Regions from separate parts of the Klebsiella planticola genome, predicted to be linked through region 3. Evidence: predicted binding sites of a transcription regulator. Region 3 holds the regulator's gene; each other region holds the start of a gene.
What was found. Region 3 encodes CRP, which controls carbon source genes, mostly activating them, when cyclic AMP is high. Its sites were predicted from a motif close to ATGTGANNNNNNTCACAT; they were not measured.

Region 1 (10,165 bases), 420 kb from region 3:
AAGGTAGATTGTTACTAAGCCTGGTTGCATAAATGTGACAGAAGTCACCAAATTTAGCCTGGAGAAAAAATATTTGCGAGGGAGCCATTCGCTCCCCCGATTATATTATTTTACGATGGTTTTTACGCCATCGGCGGTTCCAATCAGTGCCACATCCGCTCCGCGGTTGGCAAACAGGCCAACGGTGACGACGCCAGGAATACCGTTAATTTTGTTTTCCAGAGCGATGGCATCAAGAATTTCCAGGCCGAAGACGTCAAGAATCACGTTACCGTTATCGGTCACCACCCCCTGGCGATACTCCGGACGGCCGCCCAGCTTCACCAGCTCGCGCGCGACAGCGCTACGCGCCATCGGAATGACTTCGACCGGCAGCGGGAATTTGCCCAGAATATCCACCTGCTTGGAGGCATCGGCGATGCAGATAAACTTGTCTGCTACCGAGGCGATAATCTTTTCGCGAGTTAACGCCGCCCCACCGCCTTTGATCATCTGCATATGGCCATTAATCTCGTCGGCGCCATCAACATAGATCCCCAGGCGGTCCACGCTGTTCAGATCGAAAACCGGAATGCCAAGGCTTTTCAGTTTTTCGGTGGAGGCATCAGAGCTGGAGACCGCGCCTTCAATCTGCCCTTTCATGGTGCCCAGCGCATCGATAAAATGCGCGGCCGTGGAGCCCGTACCGACACCGACGATGGTGCCCGGTTGTACATACTGCAATGCCGCCCAGCCTACTGCTTTTTTCAGTTCATCTTGCGTCATGATTATGGTCCGAGATGTGAATACCTGTGGCGCATTATAGAACACCGGGAGGGGAATTGTCCCTGCGACAGGGTCACACAACTGAACAGACCATTTTTCATCTTCATCAAAAACGAATTTATGTCATAGTGCGAGTTAATGAAAAGTGATAGGGGTACGCCAGAATAATGAAACGACCGGACTACAGAACACTACAGGCGCTGGATGCGGTGATAAGAGAACGTGGGTTTGAGCGCGCCGCGCAGAAGCTCTGCATTACACAGTCCGCCGTCTCTCAGCGTATTAAACAGCTGGAAAATATGTTCGGCCAACCGCTGCTGGTGCGTACCGTGCCGCCGCGTCCGACCGAACAAGGGCAGAAACTGCTGGCCCTGCTGCGTCAGGTTGAGCTGCTGGAAGAGGAGTGGCTGGGCGATGAACAGACCGGCTCCACACCGCTGCTGCTGTCGCTGGCGGTCAACGCCGACAGTCTGGCCACCTGGCTGCTGCCCGCGCTGTCTAATGTCCTTTCCGACTCCCCTATCCGCCTCAATCTGCAGGTGGAGGATGAAACCCGTACTCAGGAACGCTTACGTCGCGGTGAAGTGGTCGGCGCGGTGAGTATTCAGCCGCAGGCGTTGCCGAGCTGCCTGGTGGATCAGCTCGGGGCGCTGGACTATCTGTTCGTCGCCTCGAAAGAGTTTGCGCAACGCTATTTCCCTAACGGCGTCACCCGCTCAGCGCTGCTGAAAGCGCCGGTTGTCGCTTTCGATCATCTGGATGATATGCATCAGGCGTTTTTACAGCAGAACTTCGATTTGCCGCCGGGCAGCGTCCCGTGCCATATCGTTAACTCTTCGGAAGCCTTTGTGCAGCTTGCGCGCCAGGGCACGACCTGCTGCATGATCCCGCATCTGCAGATTGAAAAAGAGCTCAACAGCGGCGAGCTTATCGACCTCACGCCGGGGCTGTTTCAGCGGCGGATGCTCTACTGGCATCGCTTCGCGCCGGAAAGCCGAATGATGCGCCGGGTCACCGATGCGCTGATCGATTACGGCCACAAGGTGCTGCGCCAGGACTAAGCGCGGGCAATAAAAAAAGCCACTTCATCTGAAGTGGCTTTTTGTTTTATGGCTTACTGTGCCGCATCAGGCTGCTTAGCCGGCGCTGCGGGGGCCGGGGCTGGCTGAGCGGGCTGCAGTTCAAAAACAACATCGACCTGATCGTCAAACTGAATGGTCGCCTGCTCGTAGGTTTCCTGTGCGGAAACCGGGGCCGCATCGGCAGCTTTCATCATGCGTACCATCGGGCTCGGCTGGTAGTTCGACACATGGTAGCGAACGCTATAAACCGGTCCCAGCTTGCTGTGGAAACCTGACGCCAGCTCTTGCGCCTGATGCACCGCGTCATCAATGGCCGCTTTACGCGCTTTGTCTTTATAGGCATCCGGTTGCGCAACGCCCAGCGAAACAGACCGCACTTCATTCAGACCCGCTTTCAGCGCGCCATCCAGCAAACCGTTCAGCTTGTCCAGCTGGCGCAACGTTACTTCGACGGTGCGCACCGCACGATAGCCTTTCAGGATGCTTTTGCCATTCTGATAGTCGTAATCAGGCTGGGTGCGCAGGTTGGCTGAGTTAATATCTTTTTTGGCGATGCCGTTCTTTTCGAGGAAAGAGAGATACTGCGCCACGCGATCGTCGGCCTGCTTTTTCGCCGACGCGGCGTCTTTCGCGGCAACATTCACTTCAATTGCCAGGGTGGCGATATCCGGCACAGCGGCTACGCTGGCGGTCCCCGAAGTCACAATATGCGGGCCATTCGGCAATTCATTTGCCTGTACTGCCATCGCGCTCAATCCGATTGCTGCCGCCAGGGCCATGAGTTTTAACTTCACTGTCGTTTCTCCATCTTACATTGGGTCGCCCGTCTACGGACGCATGTCTGCAAGCTTAACGCGTCCGCGGAGAAAGTCCATCGGACTAAGCCTGGTAAAACAGAGCCTGGACATGCTGGAGACCGTCTTTCGCCAGCTGCAGCGCAATAAACCACATCACCAGGCCGACCAGCACATTAATAATCCGCTGCGCTCGCGCGGTACGTAAGCGTGGCGCCAGCCACGCTGCCAGCAGGGCCAGTCCAAAGAACCACAGGAATGATGCGCTAATGGTGCCTAAGGCAAACCAGCGCTTTGGCTCCACGGCCAGCTGCCCTCCCAGGCTGCCCAGCACGACGAAAGTATCGAGATAGACATGCGGGTTAAGCCAGGTAACCGCCAGCATGGTGACGATAATTTTCCAGCGTCCCTGCTTCATGACTTCCGCACTGGCCAGTTCCAGGTTGCTGCTCAGCGCCGTTCTCAAGGCGCCGAAACCATACCAGAGCAGAAAGGCCACGCCTCCCCAGGTGACCAGCGCCAGCAGCCACGGCGACTGCATCAGCAACGCGCTACCGCCAAAAATACCGGCGCAAATCAGCAGCAGATCGCTCAACGCGCACAGCAGCGCGATCATCAGATGATACTGCCGGCGAATTCCCTGATTCATCACAAACGCATTTTGCGGACCGAGCGGCAAAATCATAGCCGCTCCCAGGGCAAGCCCCTGAAAGTAATACGATAACATGGTGTTTTTTCCGGTAGGTCGTTAATGCCGGGGAATATAGCGCGATAAAATCATTAGAGGAAATTGAAAATTTTAATCATTAATAAGTTTAACTAATACAGCAGTGGCAATAAAGGCCAGCATCGCTGGCCTCTGGATCGGCGGCTGAATTACTCCACTTTCTCCTGCGGACGAACCATATGAACATCCATCTGCGGGTACGGGAAGCTGATGCCGTTAGCGTCAAACTCGCGTTTAATACGCTCCAGCACATCCCAGTATACGCTTTGCAGATCGCTGCTCAGACTCCAGACGCGCACCACATAGTTCACCGACGACGCCCCCAATTCATGCAGACGTACGGTCATTTCGCGATCTTTGAGAATACGATCTTCCGATTCGATAATACGGGTGAGCAGCTGCTTGACCTTATCGATATCGGCATCGTAGGACACGCCGATAATAAATTCGTTGCGCCGCGCCGGCTCACGGGAAAAGTTAATGATATTGCCGGCGATAATTTTACCGTTCGGAACCACCACAATTTTACCGTCTGCCGTACGCATGGTCGTAGAGAAAATCTGCACGCTCAGTACCGTACCGGCGACGCCGCCGAGATCGACATACTCACCCGCGCGGAACGGGCGGAACATCACCAGCAGTACGCCAGCGGCCAGGTTAGACAGCGATCCTTGCAGCGCCAGACCTACGGCTAAACCGGCGGCACCGAGGACGGCGATCACCGATGCCGTCTGCACGCCTACGCGGCCTAATGCGGCAATCAGGGTGAACGCGACAACGGCATAGCGTACCAGGGCGGACAGAAAATCGGCAACGGTCGCATCAATCTTACGCGCCAGCATCAGTCGGTTCACCGTATTAGAGATGACCCGTGCCACAATCATACCGACGATAATAATCGCGATAGCGGCAACGATATTGACGGCATAGCTCAGCAGTAATTCCTGATTGCGCACCAGCCAGGAACTGGCGTTGTGTAGGCTATCGCCAACGTTCAACTCTTCCATTTAATCTTCCTTATGAATACCCGTAGGGGGAATAAAAAACCCAACCTGTACAGCGACAGGTTAACTAAGGGTAAACAATATGCACATGATTTGCCAAGTTGATCACAATTCTCAGCGAGATATCGCGTTGTTCAGCCATAAAAAAAGCCCGCTATTCAGCGGGCTTTCGGGCAAGAAACAGACGTTTCTTACAGAACGTCGATCGCGTTCAGCTCTTTAAATGCCTGCTCCAGACGCGTCACCATGGACGTCTGTGCAGCACGCAGCCATACGCGCGGATCGTAGTATTTCTTGTTCGGCTGGTCTTCGCCTTTCGGGTTGCCCAGCTGGCCCTGCAGGTAAGCTTCGTTGGTTTTGTAGTACTGCAGGATACCGTCCCAGGTTGCCCATTGGGTATCGGTATCGATGTTCATTTTGATAACGCCGTAGCTTACGGAGTCTTTGATTTCCTGAGCGGAAGAACCGGAACCGCCGTGGAAGACGAAGTTCAGGCTGTTGTGCGGCAGGTTGTGTTTCTTAGAAACATATTCCTGAGAATCGCGCAGGATGGTCGGAGTCAGCACGACGTTACCCGGCTTGTACACGCCGTGTACGTTACCGAAGGAAGCCGCGATAGTGAAACGCGGGCTGATTTTGCTCAGTTCAGTGTACGCGTAATCAACGTCTTCCGGCTGAGTGTACAGGGCAGAAGCGTCCATGTGGCTGTTGTCCACGCCGTCTTCTTCGCCACCGGTGCAACCCAGTTCGATTTCCAGAGTCATGTCCATTTTGGCCATGCGCGCCAGATATTTAGAGCAGATTTCGATGTTTTCGTGCAGAGACTCTTCAGACAGGTCAATCATGTGAGAAGAGAACAGCGGTTTGCCGGTAGCAGCGAAGTGTTTTTCACCCGCGTCCAGCAGGCCGTCGATCCACGGCAGCAGTTTCTTCGCGCAGTGGTCGGTGTGCAGAATAACCGGCACGCCGTAGTGTGCAGCCATCTGGTGAACGTGATGTGCGCCAGAGATAGCACCCAGGATTGCTGCGCCCTGAGGAACGTCAGTTTTCACGCCTTTGCCCGCGATAAACGCTGCGCCGCCGTTGGAGAACTGAACGATAACCGGAGAACGAACTTTTGCAGCAGCTTCCAGAACGGCGTTGATGGAGTCAGTACCCACACAGTTAACCGCTGGCAGAGCAAAGTTATTTTCTTTAGCTACCTGGAACACTTTCTGAACGTCATCACCAGTGATCACGCCAGGTTTTACGAAATCAAAAATTTTAGACATGTTACGTAGTCCTGTATCTTCGGCCGTTTATGCTCGCCATCATTCGTGCGGCAGTCCTCTGGCTTACCTCGCTTACCCCGGTTACGTAAGAACCTGGCGTTCGCGCTGTCGCCACCTTCCGGCAACACGAATTATTTAGAGCAACAAATTGAATTTTATTTGCAAAACAGGCGGGATTTCCCCGCCTGATCAAACTTACTTCTTAGCGCGCTCTTCAAGCATAGCTACTGCTGGCAGGACTTTACCTTCCACGAATTCGAGGAATGCGCCGCCGCCAGTGGAGATGTAGGAAATTTTGTCCGCAATGCCGAACAGGTCAATCGCTGCCAGGGTGTCACCACCGCCAGCGATGGAGAAACCTTCGCTGTCAGCGATGGCGTTAGCCACGATTTCAGTCCCTTTACGGAAGTTCGGGAATTCGAATACGCCAACCGGACCATTCCACAGAATAGTTTTAGCGTTTTTCAGGATATCAGCCAGTTTCTGTGCAGAAACATCGCCCAGGTCCAGGATCTGCTCGTCATCTTTGATGTCGTTAACAGATTTCAGCGTCGCGGTCGCCGTTTCGGAGAACTCAGTTGCCACGCGAACGTCGGTCGGAACCGGGATATCGCAGGTGGTCAGCAGGCGTTTCGCTTCGTCAACCAGGTCAGCTTCGTACAGGGATTTACCCACGTTGTGGCCCTGAGCGGCAACGAAGGTGTTGGCGATGCCACCACCGACGATCAGCTGGTCAGCGATTTTAGACAGGGAATCCAGAACGGTCAGTTTGGTGGAAACTTTAGAACCACCTACGATGGCAACCATCGGGCGAGCCGGTTCTTTCAGCGCTTTACCCAGCGCGTCCAGTTCGGCGGCCAGCAGCGGGCCTGCGCACGCAACATCGGCGAATTTACCGATACCGTGGGTAGAGGCCTGCGCACGGTGTGCAGTACCGAAGGCGTCCATGACGAACACGTCGCACAGCGCCGCGTATTTTTTGGACAGCGCTTCGTCGTCTTTCTTCTCGCCTTTGTTGAAGCGAACGTTTTCCAGAACAACCAGTTCACCGGCTGCAACTTCAACGCCATCCAGGTAATCTTTAACCAGACGTACCGGGTTAGACAGTTTGTCTTTCAGGTAATTAACAACCGGCAGCAGAGAGAATTCTTCGTTGTACTCGCCTTCGGTCGGACGACCCAGGTGAGAAGTGACCATCACTTTAGCACCCTGTTTCAGCGCCAGCTCAATGGTCGGCAGAGAAGCACGGATACGCGCGTCGCTGGTTACTTTCCCGTCTTTGACTGGTACGTTCAGATCGGCACGGATAAAAACGCGTTTACCAGCCAGATCCAGATCGGTCATCTTAATTACAGACATGGTGAATCCTCTCAATGATTCTTAAAGTTTTGCAGACGCCATACGCTCCATCGTGAACAATGTTGCGCAGGGATGTCTCACCTGAAACCAATAACGGCCATCGCTAACGTCGTGTCGAGCATCCGGTTAGCAAAGCCCCATTCATTATCACACCAGACCAATGTTTTGATCAGATGAGCACCACTGACTCGGGTTTGGGTGCCATCAACGATGGCGCTGTGCGGGTCGTGGTTGAAATCTATCGAGACCAACGGCAATTCCGTATAGTCAACTATACCATGAAATGCACCTTGTGCTGCTTTTTGCAGCAACTGGTTGACTTCATTAGCCTTTACAGGTTTTTTCACCGTCACGCTAAGGTCAATCGCCGTCACATTAATCGTCGGTACGCGGACCGCAATCGCCTCGAAACGGTCATTAAACTGCGGGAAAATTCGCGTGATCCCCGCAGAGAGTTTGGTATCAACCGGAATAATCGACTGGCTGGCCGCGCGCGTACGGCGCAGATCCGGATGATAAGCGTCGATCACCTGTTGATCGTGCATGGCGGAGTGGATTGTCGTTACCGTTCCTGACTCAATGCCGTAGGCATCATCTAACAGTTTTATGACCGGGATAATGCAGTTGGTCGTGCAGGAGGCGTTGGAGACAATACGGTGCTCCGTACGCAACTCATCATGGTTCACGCCAAATACAACGGTCGCGTCGAGATCGCTGCTGCCGGGATGGGAAAAGAGCACTTTCTTTGCCCCTGCCCGAATATGGGCTTCGCCATGCTCACGGCTGCCGTAAACACCGGTGCAATCGAGAACAATATCAACCGCCAGCTCCTGCCAGGGCAGCGCCTCAATCGAAGGTTCATGCAGCAGGCGTATGGCATCATCGCCGACATACAGCTGCTCTCTCTCCTGGCGAACATCCCAGGCAAAGCGCCCATGGCTGGTGTCATATTTCAACAAATGCGCGATGCCCGCGGCATCCGCCAGCTCGTTGATTGCCACCACGGTAATTTCCGCACGACGCCCGGATTCATATAAAGCGCGAACCACGTTGCGTCCTATGCGACCGAAGCCATTAATCGCGATGCGTATGGTCATAGGTCTCCTGCAAGGTTGTCCCTGATTTGAGATGGCTGACAGAGTAATCCAGCCACGCCCGAAGGGAAACCTTACCCGTCGCAAACTGCGACTGATTGATTAATTGTCGAACATTTAATCGACTGAAACGCTTCAGCTAGAATAAGCGAATCAGGGAATAAAAGGAATGACTGTCCAGCCAAAGAAGACAGTTATCTGACGTACGTCACATTTTACCTACTGAGACGGGGGGCAATTATCCCAGTAAGTCGTAATAATCATTACGGCATAACTGGAATAATTTACCTTCACGCAATCCGATACTCACCTGATTCCAGCATCTCCAGCGTCAGGTCGCCAGGCCGGCTAGTTTCCAGGACCCGACGAACATTCGGTCCGTCGGTACGCTCATAAAACGCCTCAGCATCAGCTCGCGATAATCCACCAGCCAGTTTACGGCCCACCAGTCGTGTACGAAGCGCATTGGCTGGGGCGCGAATAAACAGCGAGTAATCACAAAACGCAGCTAACGCTCGCCATCTTTCGTCATCGCGCAATAACCAGTTTCCTTCCACAATCACAATCGGCGCCGTCACTGTGATGGCCGCTTCTACCGGATCATGCTTTTGCCGGTCATATTGCGGCCAGCATCCTTCCCCTTCCCTTATCTGGCGCAGATTCTGCGCAAGTTTCCCCACATCAAAGGTTTCCGGCGCACCTTTGTAGGCCCGCAGATTATGGGTATCCAGCCAGCTGTTATAATGATGGAAGCCATCCATCGGCAGCGTCTGGATCTCCGGCAAGCAAGGATCATGGCGAGAGAGGTATTCCCAGAAACTTGTCAGCGTCGATTTACCCGTCCCCGGCGGTGCGCTGAGAAAAACGATCGTTCGTCGCTGCGGGTTAGCGGCATGTATTTTTGACAGCTGCTGCAATAACGGTTTGTGAACGTTCTGTATCTCATCATCCTGGTAATGTGCTTCAACCTGGAGCCCATTCACCGTTAGTTCGATTTTCACGGCGTTAATTCCTTTAAAATCGCCGTCACTGCCAGCGTCATTGCCGTCTTGACCATTGCGCTAAAGCGCACTTCAGACCACGCAGCAAAGTCAGCAAACTTCATCGACTCCAGCGCACCATAAAGGGTCGCGTTGCGGGTGATACTGTTGACGTTGCTGACAAAATCCCAGGTAATGTCATCGGCAAAACCGGGGATATTATCCTGCTCGTTCAGGTACTGATAAAACTGAGAAAAATGAGTAATGTCGGCATAAAGCCACTTATCCATTTTCCCCAGCGCATAAATCAGACGTAACGCAACGTCGATATCGTCAAGCGGCCCACTCTGGGCGAGTAACGGCTTCACTGCATATTCCACGATCTCTTCATCGTTATTGACGAACAGCGACGGTAGAAAGCGCTTAATGCCCTGGAGCAAAATGTTATGTGCCGTCGTCATAAACGAGAGTAAATTATTTTGAGCATCCAGTTGCTCAAGCACATCGTCTTCTGTCAGCGTCGTCATTCGTTTCTCGATGAATCACCATGAATGCAGGGAGTCTATTATATTACACGTTCGATCCGCGCCGCCGATCAGTAAAGTTTGCGTGCGCACACCATTCGCAACCTGTTGGATCCCTTTAACAAGATCGCCGCCCGTGACCCCCGTCGCGCTGAAGAGGATCTCGTTTCCCCCTACCAGTTCGTCGAGCGTATAGATTCGGTTGATCTCAACGCCCATCTCCGCGCAGCGCTGACGTTCCTGGGTTGCAATCAGACGATGATCTGCGCTATCCCCTTTCGCTTCGCAAAAATCGATCAGCTCAGCCTGCATATCGCCCCTCAGCGCTTTAACCGCACAGGCTGAAATAACCCCTTCAGGCGCCCCGCCAATGGTATACATCAGGTCATAGGGATTATCTTGCATACAGGCCAGCACGCTGGCGGCAACATCGCCATCGGGCAGAGCAAAAACCTTGACGCCAAGTCGTGTCGCCTCAGCAATCGCCGGTTGAAGGCGCGGTTTATCCAGCGTCACCATACGCAGTCGCTCCAGCGGTTTGCCCAACGCCTCTGCTACATTACGC
Region 2 (10,165 bases), 1.2 Mb from region 3:
AATGCGCTTCGCGACCCGGCAGATGAATACGCAGGACCTGGCTGCTGTTCAGCTCATTCATAAACTGACGACAGTGACCGCAGGGGGTGTAGTTGACGGTAATGGCATTCAGCGACTGTTCGCCGCGCAGCCACGCGTGGCTAATGGCGCTTTGCTCGGCGTGCACGGTTTGCTGCATCGTGGCGCCGAGGAACTCCATGTTGCCGCCAAAATACCAGCTACCGCTAATGCCGCGAGCGATGGCGCCAACGTTAAAATGGGAGAGGTCGGCGCGCGCACAGGCCGCCGCGAGCGGCAGCAGCGCAAAGGCCAGCGCGTCTTCATCAAGGCCCGTTGCGTTCCGCAGCGTCGCGACCTGGCCGGCATCCAGCAAAGCCGGGAAGTGCGGGTCGATCAGCATCGGTGCGATGGCCGCTTGCAGGTCTGCCGCCAGAAGGGGAAGAGCAGCTTGAAAACGTGGGTGCATGGCGTTGCCTCATAACAATGTAATGGGAATCTAGTGTACGGGCGGGGGTAGCCCGTATATGTGATTAATATCTCATTGTTTATGCAACATGTTTATGTTGCACCAATAAATGTTATGTAAATCACATTTATCCCACGATAGCCAGAATCAGCGGGAACAAAAAGGGGGCCACCAGCGACGTGATAATCCCGCACAGCACCAGTGCCAGGGAGCTGAACGCCCCTTCCTGATAATCCAGCTCCGCGCAGCGGGCGGTTCCCAGGGCATGCGATGCGGTCCCCATTGACAGGCCGCGCGAGGCTTTGGTGCGAATGCGCATCAGGTTAAGCAGGCTGTGGCCAAAAACCGCGCCGAGAATCCCCACGAAAATAACGCACACCGCGCTGATGGCCGGAATACCGCCAATGCTCCCGCTGACCGCCATAGCAATCGGCGTGGTGACCGATTTCGGCATAATGGACGCGGCGATTTGCGGTGTTGCCCCGAGCAGCAGCGCAACGGTGGTGCCGGTCACCATCGCGACGACGCTACCGATAAAGCAGATCGTAATGATCGATTTCCAGCGGGCGCGGATCTGGTGCAACTGCTCATACAACGGGAAGGCCAGCGCCACAACCGCAGGCTGAAGTAAATCGTTGAGAATTTTACTGCCCTGAAAATAGCGATCGTAGGAGATACCGTTGAGTAACAAAAAGGGGATGATCACGACCATCGCCACCAGCAGAGGATTTAGCAGCGGAAATTTAAACCGCGCGGCCAGCTTGCGGGCGAGGAAAAAAACGATCAGCGTCAGCGGCAAGGACCACCAGATTTCATGCATCATCTTTGACGTCCTCTGTTTGACCGACCACTTTACGCTCGCCGTGAACCAGATGTGAGCTCCAGCTCACCACCAGGAAGACCACTAATGTACTGATCGTGCAGGAGATTGCCACCGGGCCAAGCTGCGCACGCAGCAGATCCCAGTATTGCATGACGCCAACGCCGATGGGCACAAACAGCAGCGCCATATAGCGAATCAAGATGTTGCAGCCGGGGTTGACCCATTTCGGTGGCATAATCTGTAGCGCCAGAAGAACGAACAAAATCAGCATGCCGATGATGCTGCCGGGAATGGTAATGGGCAGCAGGGAAGCAATAAAAATCCCGGCGTATAAACAAGCATAGATCAGGACAAAAGCCCGCAGGTACTGCCAGATAATATTCAGCGATTTACTCATGGTAATAACCCTTGATGAACCGTATTCATCATACAATTAAACCTTGAAATGTGCTACCGATCACATCATGAATTCCAGGCATAGATTGAATAGAGTAATGGAACCTTCGGGCATGCGGAATGCATGTTGATGAATCCTGCGATAAATAATAGTGAAAACGGCTCAGGGAGAGCGGGGGATCGCGCTTTAGCCCCGCCGCTCCGGCACAACCCTGCTGTTCGTTGCGCGGCAAATTAAGCCTGATACGCATGGCGCTATCCCTGCCTTATCACACGTTTCGACCGGTAAGCGCAGCCGAGCCACATTGAGATCTTTCAACCGACGCACAGAGGCGCTACCATAGCGCCTCTTTTTTTTCCGGGTAACAATATGCGTGTATTACTGGCGCCGATGGAAGGCGTGCTCGATTCGCTGGTGCGCGAGCTGCTGACCGAGGTTAACGATTACGATCTCTGCATCACCGAGTTTCTGCGGGTGGTGGATCAGCTGCTGCCGGTAAAATCGTTCTATAAACTGTGCCCGGAACTCCATCATCAAAGCCGCACGCCTTCCGGCACCCGCGTCCGGGTGCAGCTGCTGGGGCAATATCCGCAATGGCTGGCGGAAAATGCCGCGCGGGCGGTGGAGCTGGGCTCCTGGGGCGTCGACTTGAACTGCGGCTGTCCGTCAAAGCTGGTGAACGGCAGCGGCGGCGGGGCGACGCTGCTTAAAGATCCGGAGCTTATTTATCGTGGCGCAAAAGCGATGCGTGAAGCGGTACCGGATCATCTGCCGGTGACGGTCAAAATTCGCCTGGGCTGGGACAGCGGCGCACGCCAGTTCGAAATTGCCGATGCGGTAGAGCAGGCCGGCGCGACGGAGCTCGTGGTTCACGGACGCACGAAAGAAGACGCTTATAAAGCGGAGCGGATCAACTGGGCGGCGATTGGCGAAATCCGCCAGCGGCTGTCAATTCCGGTTGTCGCTAACGGCGAAATCTGGGACTGGCAAAGCGCACAGGAGTGTCTGGCGGTCACCGGCTGCGACTCGCTGATGATTGGTCGCGGCGCGCTGAACGTGCCAAATTTAAGCCGGGTCATCAAATATAATGAACCGCGCATGCCGTGGCCGCAGGTCGTGGAGCTACTGAAAAAATATACGCGTCTGGAAAAACAGGGCGATACCGGGCTGTATCATGTTGCGCGAATTAAACAGTGGCTCAGTTATTTGCGCAAAGAATATTATGAGGCGCTGGTCGTGTTTAATGAAATACGCACGCTGAAAACCTCGGCGGACATTGCGGTAGCCATTGCCCGTTATTAGGAAAGATTGTTAAATCGCTCACACTTTATTACTTCGGGACCATCTGCTGATGGGAATTTCTGTCGCTGAGTGATATCGTGCTAGTCATATATTCAGGGTTGCTACTGATACAGGCAAAACCTAAGCACTTCCGCCATTCGTGGCTGGAGTGCTTAGGTTTTTTTTTGCCTTTTATTTTTGAGGAATAAAATGGTTATTTAAAACAATAAGTTATGACCTGTCCGGTTGCTTCAACAAAGCAGTTGAATGGCTGGCGGGCCAGGTATTGAAAAAATAAATATAAAGACCAAAAACGGGTGGGTTTATTGCCTGGGGCCAGCTATTACCCTTATTCAGTCACAACGGATATCATTATGCACAACAAAAAAATAAATCACCTCCTGTTGATAGTGACATTTTCTCTGTTAACTCCCGGCGCTTTTGCCGCGGAAACGGAAAAATGGAACGGTACGGTATTAGGTTTTGAGAACCCGCAAAAAGGTCTGCTCGGAGAGATGTCAGGGATTCGTCCAATCCTTGAAGATAACGGATTTAATTATAATCTCGGTTACCTCAATGAAATGGGTTACAACGCCGGTGGCGGATATAATCATGACAAACAGCTGGCTTATATCGATCAGGTCGCTCTGACCTTTACGCAGGACCTGGAGCGCTGGACCGGGATCCCGGATGCACGCATCGAGGGAAATATCGTTAACCGTAACCACGATGACAACCTGACCACCCAGCGGTTACAGGATCCGCGGGTTAATTTTAACGATCTGGCGCAGGAGAGCTGGGGAGGTCAGTCGATTACTCGTCTTGGCTGGCTGACCTTTGCCCGTAGCTTCGATGACCGCCGTCTGACGTGGCGTATCGGCATGATGAATAAGGTGCAGACCTTCGATCAGATTATCCCCTGCGATTTCCAGCTGCTTTCACAGTGCGGCGGTAAGTCCGCCAACTCGATGACCTGGAACAACTGGAACGTCCATACCTGGGGAACGACCGTGGAATATAAGCTGACCCCGACGCTGACGCTGAAGGGCGGTGTCATGGAGCAAAACCCGGAGGCCTCCTCTCGCAGCCACGCGTGGAGCTGGTCGACAAAAGGCAGTAAAGGCATTCTGCTGCCGGTAGAGATTGAAGCGCGGCCGGTAATCAACGGCCTCTCCGGCGCGTATAACCTCGGTGTGCTCTACACCAACGCGCCGCAGAGCGATCTGTATACCGGAAAATCCGGCGGCCCCGGAGCCACTGACCCACAAGGATATGCGCAACACGATAGCACCTGGTTTCTGTATGCCGGGATGAACCAGCAGATAACCCGCCATGTCGACGACCCTGACCGCGGGATGAGCGTCTCGCTGAGCGGCAGCTATAGCGATCAGCGCAGCAACTACATCCATACCTCCGTGGCCGCATCAATGCGCTATCGCGGCCTCTTTGACGCCCGCCCGCAAGACTGGCTGGGCTTTGGCCTGACCTGGATGGATATGAGCAACCATTATGCGCGCAACCAGCAGTATATGAATGAGGTCAGCGGAGCTACGGACTACTACGCGGCGAACTATCAGCCGGTGGCCGGGCATTCGGTGAATGCTGAACTGTACTACCGCCTGCGTCCGGTTTCGTGGCTTGAGCTGCAGCCAGGCCTGCAGTACTGGCATCGCCCGGGCGGCGTCGCTCAGACTCAGGATGCCTGGGTAATCGAGTGGAAAACCGTGGTGACTTTCTGAATCGACAGGCCGACGGACATCTGCCCGCCGTGCGGGCGGGTGTTATCCGACGCGTCGGTTATCCAGACGGTCGCGAAATTCCAGCGGCGTGCAGCCGAGGTGCTGGCGGAAGCGTAAACAGAAATAGGCGCTATCGGTAAAGCCCGCGGTTTGGGCTACATCAACGATTTTTAGCTGGCTGGAGGTCAGCAGTTGTACCGCCACCTTGAGCTTACGCAGAAAAATATACTCTTTGAACGTCATGTTAAACAGCTGCTTAAACATGCGCGAAAAGTAGGACTTCGATACCTGGCACCGCTGCGCCGCCTCCAGCGTGGTGGTCTCCCAGGCTTTATGCTCTTCAATCTCATACACTAATTGCCGCACTCTGCTCACAAAGTCACTGCCGGGAGCATGGGGGAACGTCTCATCATCGTGGTCCAGGGAGAACACGAACTCCATCAGCAGAGCGATGCTTTTCAAAAATACCGCCTGGTTATCCGCTTTCTTTCCCAGACTCACGGCCCAGTCAAACAGTGCCGTCAACTGCCCGCCGGTCGCGGGATCCGGATACAGAACCCGGATGCGATCCTTTTGTCGGGAAAAATGGCTCACCGCCAGCGGATTGAGAAAATCAAATTCAAACTGGAACAGATAGCGGTTGTGATTGTACTCGGGAGTCAGGTACATCGCATGGGGGATCAGCGCCGGTACGAAAATCAGCGTGCCGTTTTTTATCGGGAGCTGCCGATCGTTGATGCCAAAATAACCACAGGAACGATCGAACCACATTAATTCATACATAAAGTGAAAATGTGTCTTTACATCATCGCCAGAATACTCGGGGAGCTGATATTGCTGCAGGTAGTAGAGTTCTTGGGTCAGCGTAATGATATTTTCATATGTTACCGGGTCATCATGCATAAAACGCCTCCTTTTTTATACTATATGCCGATCGGCAAATAAAACAAAAAGCGTTCTTAATGTAAATGCGATAGCCATCACAGGGCAGGTTCACTTTTATTATATAGCTATCCTCTATTTATACATATTGAGGGAGGAGACGGGACTACAATGGCCTTGTCAGCAGCAACAACCTTTCTTTGTATGGGGCTATCATCAATGAACAGAATAATGCCATTAAACTGGTATCAGAAAATGGGCTATGGACTTGGAGACACCGCCTGTAATTTGGTATGGTCATCCATCATGTTATTTATGGCCTATTTTTATACGGATATATTTGGTTTGTCACCGGCGCATATGGGGACGATGTTTTTAGCCGTTCGGGTAATTGATGCTTTTTTTGATGTGGGGATCGGCGCGGTGACTGACCGCACGCGCACTAAATATGGCCAGTTTCGTCCTTATTTGCTGTGGTTTGCGATTCCGTTTGGCGTAATGTGCATGCTGACCTTTTACACGCCTGATTTTTCCTATACCGGCAAGCTGATTTACGCCTATTGTTCTTATACCCTGCTATCGCTGTTATATAGCGCCATTAATGTTCCCTATTGCGCGATGATTAACAATATCAGCCAGAGCTCCGTCGAACGGGTATCGTTGCAATCCTGGCGCTTCGCCATGAGCTCCGCAGGTGGGCTATTAGTCTCAGTGGCCGCGCTTCCTGCGGTGGCATGGCTGGGGAAAGGAAATATCCAGAATGGCTATTTTTATGCCATGGTGCTGATTAGCAGCCTGGGCATTATTTTGTTTTACCTCTGTTTCTTCCTGACCAAAGAGACCTCGATCGCGACAATCGATGCCAATCGCGGGAGTCTGTTGCAGGATCTGCGTATATTATTGAAAAACCGGGACTGGCGCATCCTCTTTACGCTTAACGTCGTCAATCTGGTCGCGGTTATCTTTAAAATGGGGATCATTATTTACTTCTGTAATTACGTTTTGCGACGCAGCGACCTGAGCAGCATGATGATCACCATATCAATTGTTTCCGGGTTAGCCGGAACCATTTTATCGGTCTATATTTTTCGTGGCATGGATAAGGTTCGGGGATTTAAGCTGGCGATGTTGCTCGAGGCGATATTACTGGCGCTGCTCTATTTCTTTTCCCAGTCGTCGCTAATCATTATTTTTGCTTTTATTATTGCGATTAATTTTATTCAACTGGCGGCCACGCCATTGCAGTGGGCGATGCTTTCGGATGTCGTTGATGCGATTGAAAGAGATACCGGTAAGAAAATGAGTGGTATCGTTTTTTCAACCAATCTTTTTGCCATCAAATTAGGTATTGCAATCGGCGGTGCGCTGATGGGCTGGCTATTGTCATGGAGTGGTTATATCGGTGGCGCGGCGCAGCAACCGCAGGCGGCAATTCTGACAATTAAATTAATTTTTACCATATTACCGGCGGTTCTGGTGCTGGCGTTGGTGCTCATTATGCGCCGTTATTCTTTATCCGATCGCTCGCTGGCGATGGTGGAAAAAACCAGTACGTTATAATTTAAAAAGGACGTGGTTAATGATTAAAAATCCAGTATTAGGTGGTTTTAATCCTGATCCGGCAATCTGTCGGCGGGGCGCTGACTATTATATTGCCGTTTCGTCATTCGAATGGTTTCCCGGTATTCCGGTCTATCATTCCACCGATTTAGAGAACTGGACGTTACGCACCCATGTGCTCAACGATCCGCAAACGTTGGATCTGCGCAAGCTGCGCTCCGCCAAAGGTATCTGGGCGCCGTGTCTCACCTGGTGTGAAGCCGACCAGCTCTTTTACGTGGTTTACGGCATCATGAACGCCATGAATGGCCGCTATTTTGATGTCGATAACTATCTGGTCACCGCCGCGGAGATTAGCGGTCCATGGAGCGAGCCGGTCTATATCCACTCCGTGGGCTATGACGCCTCTGTTTTCCACGACGATGACGGTAGAAAATGGATCGTCGCCGTCGATTGGGAGACCCGGGATGACTATAGCGGGGCGATCTCGATCGTGGAGTACGATCCGCTGGCGAAAGCGCCGGTTGGCTATCCGCAGCGGATCTGGCAAGGGGTGTATGGCATGGCGGAAGGGGCGCATATCACCCGGCGCAATGGCTATTATTACATCATGTGCGCCGAGGGCGGCACTGGCTACGGCCACTGCGTAACCCTCGGACGGGCGCGGCATATTCTGGGCCCTTATGAAAAAGATCCGCAAAGCCCGCTGCTAACCTCGGCGCGAGCGGAGGATTTGCAAAAGCCGGTGCATATCGAGAAAACCTCCGCATCGGCGTTTGATAAAGACTATCTGCGGCGGGAGTGTTTTAATCCGGCATCGGCGCTGCAAAAATCCGGTCACGCCAGCTATGTCGAAGATGATCATGGGAATGTCATCGTAGCCCACCTGTGCGCCCGACCGCTGCTTCCGGAACTGGCTTGTACGCTGGGACGAGAGACCGCACTTCAAAAAATGCGCTGGACTCCGGAAGGGTGGCTGCGCCTGAGTGCGGGCGGCAACCTGGCGCAGGAATATGTCGAAATAGGGCCATCGACCGCGGTTGATGAGCAGGCTGAACGGGTTGAGCAGGTTGATTTTTCTGCGCAGGGATTGTCGCCGGAGTGGTATGCGCCGCGCATTCCGGCTGCGGACTTCACGCGCTATGCGCCCGAAGAAGGGTATCTGTCGCTACGCGGTCAGGAGTCGCTGTGTTCTGAGAACCGCGTCAGTCTGCTGGCGCGGAAACTGACCTCGGTGTACGCCACGCTGACGGCATGCATGGATTTTCAACCCGAGGTGTTCCAGCACAGCGCCGGACTGGTGCTGTACTACGACAACATGAACTATCTGTTCCTGCAGAAAACCTTTGACGATCGGCAGCGCTGTTCACGCTTTTATATTATTCATGTCGATAACGGTCTGAAGCGGGAAGATCATCTGGCAACGGTGTCCGGCGTGGATGGCCCGGTTTATCTGCGGCTGGCGATTGACGGAAAGTCGACGCGGTTTTTCTGGTCGCCAGACAATCAGACCTTCCACGCCATAGGCCAGACCTACAGCACCGCCTTGTTTTCTGATGAATACAGCCGCTATGGCGAATTTACCGGCGCGTTTGTCGGTATTGGCTGCGTGGATTCCGCCTACCATCGGCGACAGGCGTCGTTTTATTCGCTGGAATACCGCGCCTTTGAGCAGCGCTCGTTACCACAACCGGAGTAGATAAGTGGATTAGTCGCGATCCGTATCACGTTTTTCTGCTTCGCGGGTTGAGACGGCGGAAGAAATTGCTACAGTGCGGGTGTTGGATTGCTACTGCTTCGGCAGGCAAAACCTGATTTCCCGGCATTTGTCGGGGGTCAGGTTTTTTTGTTTCTGGGGTTCATATGCAAATCGCCAAAGTTCTTAATAATAATGTGGTGGTTGTTTTAGATGAGCAGCGACGCGAACAGGTGGTGATGGGGCGAGGGCTAGCCTTTCAGAAACGCGTCGGCGACTCACTGGACGAAAGTAAAATTGAAAAGATCTTCGCGCTACAGAGCGATGAACTGGTTGGCCGTTTAGGTGAATTACTCAGTCAGATACCGTTAGAAGTGATGACCACCTGCGATCGGATTATTGAACTGGCGCGCGGGCGGTTAGGTAAGTTGCAGGAGAGCCTGTATATCACCCTGACCGATCACTGCCATTTTGCCATTGAACGGCAAAAGAATGGGGTGACGATCCGCAACGTACTGCTGTGGGAAATTAAGCGGCTTTATCCGAAGGAATTTGAGCTCGGGCAGGAGGCGCGGGCGATTATCGCCAGGCGGCTCGGCGTTGAGCTCGCCGAAGATGAGGCCGGGTTTATTGCGCTGCACCTGGTCACCGCGCAGCTCAACAGCGAAATGCCGGAAGTGATGCATGTCACCCGGGTAATGCAGGAAATCCTGCAGCTGGTGAAGTATCAACTGCAGTTGAACTATGACGAAGAGTCGCTGAGCTACCAGCGCTTTGTCACTCACCTGAAGTTTTTCGCCCAGCGGATGCTGACGCGCACGGTGGTCGCAGATGATGATGTCACCTTGCACAGTGCGGTGAAAGATAACTACGCCAAAGCGTGGAAATGTGCAGAAACCGTCGCGATTCATCTACAGAAAAGCTATCAGCGGTCGCTGACGACGGAAGAAATTATGTTTCTCGCCATCCATATCGAGCGGGTGAGAAAAGAAGGGCGTTAACTCCCTTTATCTGAAAACTGGATTGTTACTGCATAACGCAGGCAAAACCTGAGCGCGACGCCATATCCGGCGTGGTTCTCGGGTTTTTTTTATTTTTATACTCAGTCACGGTTGCCTGCGGGCAGCGGAAGTAAGGAAAACAGCATGGAATATAAAGCACTCGCGCAGGATATTCTTAGCCGGGTTGGTGGCAAAGAGAATATCGTGAGTCTGGTTCACTGCGCCACACGGCTGCGCTTTAAGCTCAAAGAGAACAAGAAGGCGGACGCGGAAGGACTGAAGACAAACCCTGGCGTCATCATGGTGGTGGAAAGCGGTGG
Region 3 (10,165 bases):
GCAGGGACATCAGCTGCTGGCAAACTTCCTCAACCGGTGATTTGTAGTTGCCATTGACTGATTTTTTATGCATATTTTGTGATTAGATTATCACAATAATGACCGCATAACGAAGAAGGATGGCATGACATGGCAACTGAGCAACCGGTAATTACCCGCGCCACATTCGATGAAGTTATTTTGCCGATTTATGCACCGGCAGAATTCATCCCGGTCAAAGGTAAAGGTAGCCGCGTTTGGGATCAGCAGGGCAAAGAGTACGTTGATTTCGCCGGCGGGATTGCGGTGACGGCGTTAGGGCATTGTCATCCGGCTCTGGTCGCGGCGCTGCATGAGCAGGGAGAAACCTTGTGGCATACCAGCAATGTCTTTACCAACGAGCCGGCGCTGCGTCTGGGCCGCAAGCTGGTGGATGCCACCTTCGCCGAGCGCGTGGTGTTCATGAACTCCGGCACCGAAGCGAACGAAACGGCGTTCAAGCTGGCCCGCCACTACACCATTACCCGTCACAGCCCGTATAAGACCAAAATCATCGCCTTCCATAATGCCTTCCACGGCCGTTCGCTGTTCACGGTATCGGTGGGCGGGCAGCCAAAATATTCTGATGGCTTCGGCCCGAAACCGGCGGACATTATCCACGTGCCGTTTAACGATCTGCATGCGGTGAAGGCGGTGATGGATGACCACACCTGTGCGGTAGTGGTTGAGCCAATTCAGGGGGAAGGCGGGGTGATGGCCGCGACGCCGGAGTTCCTGAAAGGACTGCGCGAGCTGTGCGATGAGCATCAGGCGCTGCTGGTATTTGATGAAGTGCAGTGCGGCATGGGGCGTACCGGTTCGCTGTTTGCATATATGCACTACGGCGTGACGCCGGACATTCTTACCAGCGCTAAAGCGCTGGGCGGCGGCTTCCCGATCAGCGCTGTACTGACCACCAGTGATATTGCCAGCGCATTCCACGCCGGTTCCCACGGTTCGACCTACGGCGGTAACCCGCTGGCCTGCGCCGTCGCCGGGGCGGCATTTGATCTGATTAATACGCCGGAGGTGCTGGAGGGCGTGAAGGCGAAGCGCGAGCTGTTTGTGCAGCATCTCCAGCAAATTGACGCGCAGTTTGACCTGTTCAGCGACATCCGCGGTATGGGGCTGTTGATTGGCGCGGAGCTTAAGCCGCAGTATAAAGGCCGGGCACGCGATTTTCTCTATGCCGCGGCAGATGCGGGCGTGATGGTGCTGAATGCCGGGCCGGATGTGATGCGCTTTGTCCCTTCGCTGGTCATCGACGAGAAGGATATTGCTGAAGGCATGGCCCGCTTTGCCCAGGCGATAAAGCAGGTTCTTAACGCTTAATCGCGCGTAGCCAGATACCGTGATGCGGGCGCTGACGCCATGCCACCGAGGAGATGGTGTGCATGGTGTTCAGATGGTCGAGGATCCGCTGCAGATGTTGCTCCATTGTACTCAACGGGCCCCGGCTCACCTCCACATCCTGCGACTCCATAATATTCACATCGCCAGCGCTGCCGGGACCGTCGGAGTCCAGCCGCTGTTGACAGCGCTGGAGCGCAATCTCACAGGATTCCAGGTAACGCCGGGCCAGCTCCGGCGTCAGCATATTGTGCTCGCGGGCGAGGGTGGTCATGGCGTTGATATGCTCAACAATAAACTGGCTGTGGGTGACCCACAGTTTCATATCATCAAGATAATGTGTGTTAAAACCGGGTTCCTGCATGGCCTGATTCAGCGAGTTATACAGCGAGTTATGTGCCTGATTGACGCGCATCCGGCGATAGGCCAGCGCCGGGGCCTGATGATCGTCGCTGAGAATTAGCCTGATCGCTTCCTGATCGGCTTCCAGCGCGTCGTGAGCGTTTTTACGCAGTAGCCCGCTTTGCCATTGCGGCCATAGCCAGACCATGCCGCCAAAGGCGATAAGGCAGCCGATAAGCGTATCGATAAGCCTGGCGACAATATACTGCTCGCCGTTGAGCGTCAGAAGCTGCAGGGTATACACCGCCGTCACGGTAAAGCCAACCATCGCCCAGCCATAATGCTTGCGAATAATCAGGTAGCTCAGCAGCGTGACGAGCAGCATCGCGGAGAGCGTATAACCCTCCGGGACGTGAAAGTGCAGCGCCAGGCCGGCGATAGCCAGACCGGCAAGTGTACCTGCCGCCCGATGGACGATACGTACCCGCGTCGCGCCGTAGCCGTTTTGGGTCACAAAAAGCACCGTCATCAGGATCCAGTAAGGCTTGGGAAGGTTCAGGGCGCTTCCCATCAGGCTCGCGGCCGTTAGCATCACGCAGATACGCGCAGCGTTACGTAGCGCCGGCGATTTTAATGAGAGATAGCTCTTTAGCGCGGGCAGCAGCGGCAGACGGCGCTCTTTATCCGCCATCAGGTTGCGAGCATACAGCGGGCGCTGGGTACGCAGCACCCGGGCTATTCGGCTGAAGTGCCAGGCGCAGAACTGCCCTACCGGGTTGTCCGGATGCTGCCAGGCGATTTTCTCCAGCGCGCCGATTTGCTTATCCATATGAAAGCGTTGCGGGTAGCGGTGGTAGAGAATGTCATCGGCCAGCACCCGCAGGCGTGCGGCAACGGTTTGTGCGTTCCAGCGGATCACCGCCTCGGCATGGCTGCGCTCTACCAGTTTTTGTACTTCTTCGGGTTGGTGCAGGCTGACGGAGATATGTTCCTGCAAATCCAGCGCCATCTGAAATGCCCGCAGCAGGCGCTTGTGGTCATTGCGCTAGTTCGCCGCCAGCATATGCATCTGCTGGTAGCATTGGGTGATCAGGTCCACCACCTTCTGCTGGCGCGTGAGCAGCGGCGGCAGTGAAGTGGTGGGATCGATATGCTGGGTCAGCAGGCTGTATTTGGCTTCGCAGTAGTTAGCCAGCTCGCGATAAAGCAGGCTCAGCGATTCGCGCAGCGGCTGCTCGCGCCATAGCCAAAACCAGAACCAGTTAAACAGGCCGTACCACAGCGTCCCGAGGGCGTAGATCAGCAGTGGCTCCCAGACGGGCATGTTCCCGGCAAGGCTCAGGGTAAAGATTGCGGCAATTAACGACGCGGGCAGAAGCCTGGCGTGCAGAGAGCTGATCTCCGCCGTTACGCCCAGCAGTAGCGCCAGGCCGCTGAGAATCAAGGGCAGCGGGATATCCTGCTGAAGAAGAAGCTGGACCACCAGGCTACAGCCGGCAAACAGCGAGCCGCCAATAATCAGACGTTTAAAAAAGCGTTTGTGCGGCGTATCCAGACCGGCGACGTTACAGCAGGCGGGCACCAGCGAAAACAGCAGACCTTGCTGTAAGTGACCGAGGAGGAGACCGATTGCGACAGGCAAACACAACACCAGCGTTTGCCGCAGTGCATAGTTGACTTCCGGGTGGTAAATCAGCCTGCGCCACATAGAGGGAAAACAAAAACGGCGTGTTGCGCAAGCAACACGCCGTTTTATCGACTTAACGCGTACCGTATACGACGATAGTTTTACCGTGTGCGGAGATCAGGTTCTGATCTTCCAGCATCTTCAGGATACGGCCAACGGTCTCGCGGGAACAGCCAACGATCTGACCAATTTCCTGACGGGTAATTTTAATTTGCATACCATCAGGGTGGGTCATCGCATCCGGCTGTTTTGCCAGGTTCAACAGCGTCTGAGCGATGCGCCCGGTGACGTCGAGGAAGGCAAGGTTACCCACTTTTTCTGAGGTCACCTGCAGACGGCGAGCCATCTGCGACGACAGGCGCATCAGGATATCCGGGTTAACCTGAATGAGCTGACGGAATTTTTTGTAGGAGATTTCGGCCACTTCACATGCGGTTTTCGCACGTACCCAGGCGCTACGCTCCTGGCCTTCTTCAAACAAGCCTAATTCACCGATGAAATCGCCCTGGTTGAGGTAAGAGAGGATCATCTCTTTACCTTCTTCATCCTTGATGAGCACAGCCACAGAGCCTTTGACGATGTAGTACAACGTTTCTGCTTTTTCACCCTGGTGGATCAGCGTGCTTTTAGATGGGTACTTATGAATGTGGCAATGAGACAAGAACCATTCGAGGGTAGGGTCTGTTTGCGGTTTGCCAAGCACCATGCGCGGTTATCCTCTGTTATAAGCTATCTCCGGGTGCCGACACTACACGGCATCCGGGCATGCAATCGTATTGTTTCCCTATGCCTGGGAAACGGCTGGTGAGTTTTCTTCAGCCTGTAATGTGAACTCCTCTGCATACATGCAGTACATCAATGTAATACTGTAGCATCCCGACTGTTTTAGCATAGCTTTTGCCGCATGTCTCCTGGTGTCTCGCTTCAGCATGATGCAGGTCGCCTTCCGTTGCGAGAATTGTTATGTACGCGTAATCTGTCAGGAAAATTGCAACCTCGGAGTTAAATTTTATGCAAGCTCGTGTGAAATGGGTTGAAGGGTTAACCTTCATCGGAGAGTCGGCGTCAGGTCACCAGATTCTGATGGACGGCAACTCCGGAGATAAAGCGCCAAGCCCAATGGAGATGGTGCTGATGGCGGCGGGCGGATGTAGCGCGATCGATGTCGTGTCTATTTTGCAGAAAGGTCGTCACAACGTGACCAACTGTGAAGTCAAGCTGACGTCTGAACGTCGGGAAGAGGCGCCGCGCCTGTTTACCCATATCAACATGCATTTTATCGTCACCGGTAAGGAGCTGAAAGAGGCGGCCGTTTCCCGTGCGGTGGATCTGTCGGCGGAGAAATACTGCTCGGTGGCGCTGATGCTGCAAAAAGCGGTGAATATCACCCACACCTATGAAGTGGTGGAAGGCTAAGCAGCCTTCCCGGAGAGCGGCGCAAACGCCTTATCCGGGAGCCGTGAGTGAAGGACGAAAACCCCGCTTAGCGCCAGGCGCTCGGGGTTTTTTAACGTGGTTAACTGATTTTCTTCCCTTCCATCAGCCGTTCGACTAGCGGCGTCATGATGAGCTCCATCGCCAGCCCCATTTTCCCGCCAGGCACCACCAGCGTATTGATATGCGAGATAAACGACCCCTGCAGCATCGCCAGCAGCCAGGGGAAATCGATATCCTGCAGGTTGCGGAAATGGATCACCACAAAGCTTTCATCCAATGACGGAATGCCCTTCGCCGCAAACGGGTTGGAGGTGTCGACAGTGGGGACGCGCTGGAAGTTGATATGGGTGCGCGAAAACTGCGGCGTAATGAAGTTGATATAGTCTTCCATTGAACGGACCACGGAATCCATCACCGCTTCACGGGAGTGGCCGCGTTCACTGGTATCGCGGATGAGCTTCTGAATCCATTCCAGGTTGACGATAGGCACCACGCCGACCAGCAGGTCGACATTCTGCGCGACGTTATACTGCGGCGTAACAACCCCGCCGTGCAGCCCTTCATAAAACAGGACATCGGTCGGTTCCGGTAGCGGTTGCCACGGTGTGAATGTGCCCGGCACCTGATTCCACGGCACCGCCTCATCATAGGTATGCAAATACTTGCGCGACTGACCGCTACCGTTACGCCCGTACTCAAGGAAGGTGTTTTCCAACAGACCGAAGTCGTTGGCTTCCGGACCGAAGTAGCTGATGTGTTTCCCCTGATCGCGCGCTTTGCGGATCGCCATGTCCATTTCCGGGCGGGTATAGCGATGGAAGCTGTCGCCTTCCACCTCAGCGGCACGCAGGTTTAGCTGTGCGAAAATTTTACGAAAGGCGAGGCTGGTGGTCGTGGTTCCCGCGCCGCTGGAGCCCGTGACGGCAATCACCGGATGTTTGGCAGACATAACAACTCCCAGATTAAACGATGTGTGGCGCCGCCTTAGCCGTGAAACTGCTTGCGGGGCATGATGTTGACCGTCTCGTGCAGTTCTGACCACACCAGTACGGCTTCTCCGCTTTTCAATTGCTGTTTGACGTCGGCGACTTTATCCGCCAGCGAGCGTTCATGTTCACCATAATCGGTGCCTTCACGCAACACAAAGCTTTCGATCAGGTTATCCAGCGTTTCGGGATCCAGATCGTGCCAGGGAATAATCATTTTTGTGCTCCCAACCAACGGGTTAACCAGTCCGGGATACGCTTTTCCAGCCACATTTCCGGCTTGCGCAGCGTGCCGCCAACGAATCCGACGTGTCCGCCATTTTCTGTCAGCTGATACTCGACGTTTAGCGGGAGTTGCTCTTGCGGCGGAATGGAGTGGTGGTCCATAAAAGGATCGTCCTTCGCATGAATGATCAACGTCGGTTTAGTAATGTCGCTGAGCCGCGGCATTGCGCTACACTGGCGATAGTAGTCCAGCGCATCCGCAAATCCGTGAATCCGGGCAGTGATCATATCGTCAAACTCGCGGATGCGGCGCATACCTTTGAGCTGGCGCAGATCAACCGGTAGCGAGCCGGGATAGGCTTTCAGCTTACGCGCGGCGTTGGCCTTTAACAGATTGAGCAGATAACGTTGATAGACCCGGGAAAAGCCCTTGTCCATATGATAGCTGCAGGCTTCGAGCATGAACGGGGCTGAGACAATAACCGCGGCATCCAGCGGGACATTATCGCCTTCTTCGGCCAGCAGGCAGCCCAGCATATTGCCGCCCAGCGAATAGCCGACGGCGGCGGTCGGCACCGCACCCCATTCGCGTTGTAGCCAGTGCAGGAACCAGCTGCCATCTTCGGTTTCACCCGAATGATAGATGCGGTTATTGCGATTGGGTTCGCCGCTACAGCCGCGGAAATGCATCACCACGCCCAGCCAGCCGCGCTGCATGGCTGCATGGATAAGGCCATGAGCATAGGGGCTGTGCAGGCTGCCCTCCAGCCCGTGGAACACGACCAGTCGCGGTTTATGTTGCGCCCCGGCGGGGTCTTCGCTCCACGCCAGATCGACAAAATCACCGTCCGGGAGTTCAAGTCGCTGCCAGTGCGGCGTGAATCCCAGCTTACGGCGAATCAGGCGCGGCAGCATGGTCTGCAGATGACGATTGCCCACGCCGCGCATAGGGTGAAACTCGCGCGAGTCGTCTTCGGGGGGCGTCATTTCTGTGGGGGTGATTTCAACCATAGCACCAGAGCAGTTAATCATCTTATAAAACAGTATACCGCGCATGAAGTGCGCAGGTTATCCAATATGTGGTCTTGCGGCCTGCGCTATAGGTTACACGAAATTGAAGCCGGATGAGGACTGCTCTTGCGGGATAAGGATGACCCGCTACCCGGGAGGGCTGGAAGGGGAAACGGCCCCGCCAGGAGCGAATGGCCGTGGGGCTGGCTCAAAACATGCTGTTGCCGCTGGCGGTTTTTTCCGGAACCGTCTGAATAACATCCCAGTGCTCAACGATCTTGTTCTGCGCATCGAGGCGGAAAATATCGATAATCGCCCGGGTGACGCCCGGCTCGCGGCCGGTGGACGCAACGTGCAGAACGACATAGTCGCCGTCGACAATCACCCGTTTAATCTCGCTGTGAGAGTCGGGGAATTTCTCTTTCAGAAAGGCGATGAATTGACGAAAGCCTTCAGGCCCATCCTTCGCGCCAGGATTATGCTGGATATACTCCTGCCCGAGGTAGGTTTTTGCGGCATCAAAGTCTTTATCGTTCAGCGCCTTATTATAAAAAGCGATGACGTTTTCTTTGTTCTTTAATTCGCTTGCGGTGTAGGCGGCAAAAGCAGAGTGGGTCAGGGCGCAAAGCAGTGAGAGGGAGATGAGCGTTTTTTTTACCATGGCAATGCCTCTTCGCAGATGAGTGTTGCGGTTTTTAGCAGGGGCATATCACGGCGTGTTCCCATAACCTGGCGCCGCTGCGTTTATGCCCCCTGCCCGATCATAACCGGTCTTAACCTTCCTGCAGCATCTGTTCCAGCTGCTCTTGTGCATCCAGCCAGGCCATTTCACACTCTTCCAGACCGGATTTGGCACTGGCCTGCTGCTGCAGACAGGTGGTCAGCTCGGCTTTGCGGGAGGCATCATACAGCCCGCTGTCGCCGAGCTTCTCTTCCGCCTGGGCGAGCTGCGCGTTGAGCTTATCCATCTCTTTTTCGAGGCGGGTAATCTCTTTACGCAGCGGTTGAGTGAGCGTGCGTAATTCCGCTTCCCGACGTTTCTGGTCTTTGCGGGCCTGCGCGCTGTTACCGCTCTCTTTCGCCACGTCAGACGACGAGCTCTCCTGTTTCTGTGAGTCGCTGAGCCACTGCTGATAATCCTCCAGGTCGCCATCGAACTGCTCGACTTTGCCGTCATGCACCAGATAGAGATCGTCGGTGGTGGAACGGATCAGGTGGCGATCGTGCGAGACCACAACCAACGCGCCTTCGAAATCAATCAGCGCTTCGGTCAAGGCCTGACGCATATCGAGATCGAGGTGGTTCGTCGGTTCATCGAGCAGCAGAAGGTTAGGGCGCTGCCAGACGATTAACGCCAGCACCAGACGGGCCTTTTCACCGCCGGAGAAACGCTGAGTCTCTTCGTTGACCTTATCGCTCTGGAAACCAAATCCGCCGAGATAGTCGCGCAGCTTCTGCTCTGTCTCCTGAGGCGCCAGGCGAGCCAGATGCTGTAATGGGGATTCGTCAGCGCGCAGAAACTCCAGCTGATGCTGAGCGAAGTAGCCGAGCTTAATGCCTTTAGCGAGGCCAATCTCGCCATGCAGCGGCTGGAGTTCGCCAGCCAGCAGTTTGATCAGCGTCGACTTGCCGGCGCCGTTGCGCCCTAACAGGCCAATGCGCGAACCGGGCACCAGGTTTAACTTGATCGAGTCCAGAATCACCCGTTCGCCGTAGCCGGCGCTGACTTTTTCCATTTTCAGCAGCGGGTTTGGCAGGCTTTCCGGCGCGCGGAAACTGAAGTGGAACGGGTTATCGACGTGAGCCGGAGCGATAAGCTCCATACGCTCCAGCATCTTAATACGGCTTTGCGCCTGCTTGGCCTTGGTGGCCTTGGCGCGAAAGCGGTCGATATAACTTTGCAGATGCGCGACGCGCAGTTGCTGGCTTTCATACATCGACTGCTGCTGTGACAGACGGGTTGCGCGCTGCACTTCAAACGAGCTGTAGTTGCCGGTGTATTCGAACATCGTTTGCTGTTCGATATGAATAATTTTATCGACGATCGGGTCCAGGAAGTCACGATCGTGAGAGATCAGAATCAGCGTGCCGGTGTAGCCTTTCAGCCATTTTTCCAGCCAGATGACCGCATCGAGATCGAGGTGGTTAGTCGGTTCATCGAGCAGCAGCAGATCGGAACGACAAATCAGCGCCTGCGCGAGGTTCAGGCGCATACGCCAACCGCCGGAAAAGTCGCTGACCGGGCTTTCAAGCTGCTCATTACTGAACCCCAGCCCGTGCAGCAGGCTGGCGGCGCGCGAACGGATGGTCCAGGCATCAATGGCATCCAGTTTACCGTGCACCGTTGCGATGGCGTGGCCGTCATTGCGCTCGTTGGCCAGGTTTAAATCGGCTTCGAGCTGGCGGTATTCGCGATCGCCATCAATAACATAATCAATGGCTGGCTGCGGCAGCGCAGGGGTTTCCTGATTAACCCACGCCAGCTGCCAGTTACCCGGAAAGGTCATACTGCCGCCGTCGGCGCTAATCTCGTTTTTCAAAAGCGACAGCAGCGTGGATTTGCCGCAGCCGTTTTTTCCCACCAGGCCGACCTTCTGGCCAGGATTGATGGTTGCGGTGGCGTTGTCCAGGAGGACCCGTACGCCGCGACGAATTTGTAACGAGGAGAAAACAATCATAAGGCGCCGTATGTTCTGACTATGTTAGTTTGTCATTATGATAATGTAATGTGGTAGCAAATTGCTCCACCGGGCCGCAATGGTAGCCCAAAACGAAGACGATACACAAAGTCATTCTGGTTGCGTCGGGACGTAGCCGTTGTACAGGCCACCAGAAGACGTTCGGGAGGGGAATGATGTCTCAGACAGCGAAGGTTTTGCTGCTGTATGCCCACCCAGAATCCCAGGATTCCGTGGCCAACCGGGTTTTACTTGAACCGGCTTTACAGTTGCCTAATGTCACCGTGCACGATCTCTATGCACACTACCCAGATTTTTTTATCGATATTGCTCACGAGCAGGATCTGTTGCGCCAGCATGAGGTGATTGTTTTCCAGCACCCGCTTTATACGTGGAGCTGCCCGGCATTGCTGAAGGAGTGGCTGGACAGA

Region 1: epd (erythrose-4-phosphate dehydrogenase) is a predicted target of CRP. The motif match lies at 8,293-8,310, and genes of this name have one in related genera.
Region 2: MC50_RS00270 (CidA/LrgA family protein) is a predicted target of CRP. The motif match lies at 1,735-1,752, and genes of this name have one in related genera.

Annotation. Positions count from the first base shown of each region.
Region 1 covers NZ_CP026047.1:847,714-857,878, forward strand. The annotation lists gene rpiA (ribose-5-phosphate isomerase RpiA) at 106-765, opposite strand; gene argP (DNA-binding transcriptional regulator ArgP) at 933-1,826, shown strand; gene MC50_RS04000 (oxidative stress defense protein) at 1,880-2,641, opposite strand; gene argO (arginine exporter ArgO) at 2,727-3,368, opposite strand; gene mscS (small-conductance mechanosensitive channel MscS) at 3,518-4,375, opposite strand; gene fbaA (class II fructose-bisphosphate aldolase) at 4,564-5,643, opposite strand; gene pgk (phosphoglycerate kinase) at 5,839-7,002, opposite strand; gene epd (erythrose-4-phosphate dehydrogenase) at 7,080-8,099, opposite strand; gene MC50_RS04030 (nucleoside/nucleotide kinase family protein) at 8,387-9,097, opposite strand; gene MC50_RS04035 (MltR family transcriptional regulator) at 9,094-9,603, opposite strand; gene glpX (class II fructose-bisphosphatase) at 9,619-10,165, opposite strand, start outside.
Region 2 covers NZ_CP026047.1:52,751-62,915, reverse strand. The annotation lists gene cdd (cytidine deaminase) at 1-466, opposite strand, end outside; gene MC50_RS00275 (CidB/LrgB family autolysis modulator) at 594-1,289, opposite strand; gene MC50_RS00270 (CidA/LrgA family protein) at 1,279-1,686, opposite strand; gene dusC (tRNA dihydrouridine(16) synthase DusC) at 2,056-2,988, shown strand; gene MC50_RS00260 (carbohydrate porin) at 3,342-4,706, shown strand; gene MC50_RS00255 (helix-turn-helix transcriptional regulator) at 4,749-5,609, opposite strand; gene MC50_RS00250 (glycoside-pentoside-hexuronide (GPH):cation symporter) at 5,820-7,148, shown strand; gene MC50_RS00245 (family 43 glycosylhydrolase) at 7,168-8,847, shown strand; gene bglG (transcriptional antiterminator BglG) at 9,012-9,845, shown strand; partial or broken gene bglF (PTS beta-glucoside transporter subunit IIABC) at 9,878-10,165, shown strand, end outside.
Region 3 covers NZ_CP026047.1:1,270,367-1,280,531, reverse strand. The annotation lists gene pabA (aminodeoxychorismate synthase component 2) at 1-40, shown strand, start outside; gene argD (bifunctional acetylornithine/succinyldiaminopimelate transaminase) at 130-1,350, shown strand; partial or broken gene MC50_RS06295 (YccS/YhfK family putative transporter) at 1,340-3,418, opposite strand; gene crp (cAMP-activated global transcriptional regulator CRP) at 3,471-4,103, opposite strand; gene MC50_RS06285 (OsmC family protein) at 4,409-4,813, shown strand; gene MC50_RS06280 (phosphoribulokinase) at 4,914-5,783, opposite strand; gene MC50_RS06275 (YheU family protein) at 5,819-6,037, opposite strand; gene MC50_RS06270 (hydrolase) at 6,034-7,056, opposite strand; gene MC50_RS06265 (nuclear transport factor 2 family protein) at 7,265-7,717, opposite strand; gene MC50_RS06260 (ABC transporter ATP-binding protein) at 7,830-9,734, opposite strand; gene kefG (glutathione-regulated potassium-efflux system ancillary protein KefG) at 9,908-10,165, shown strand, end outside.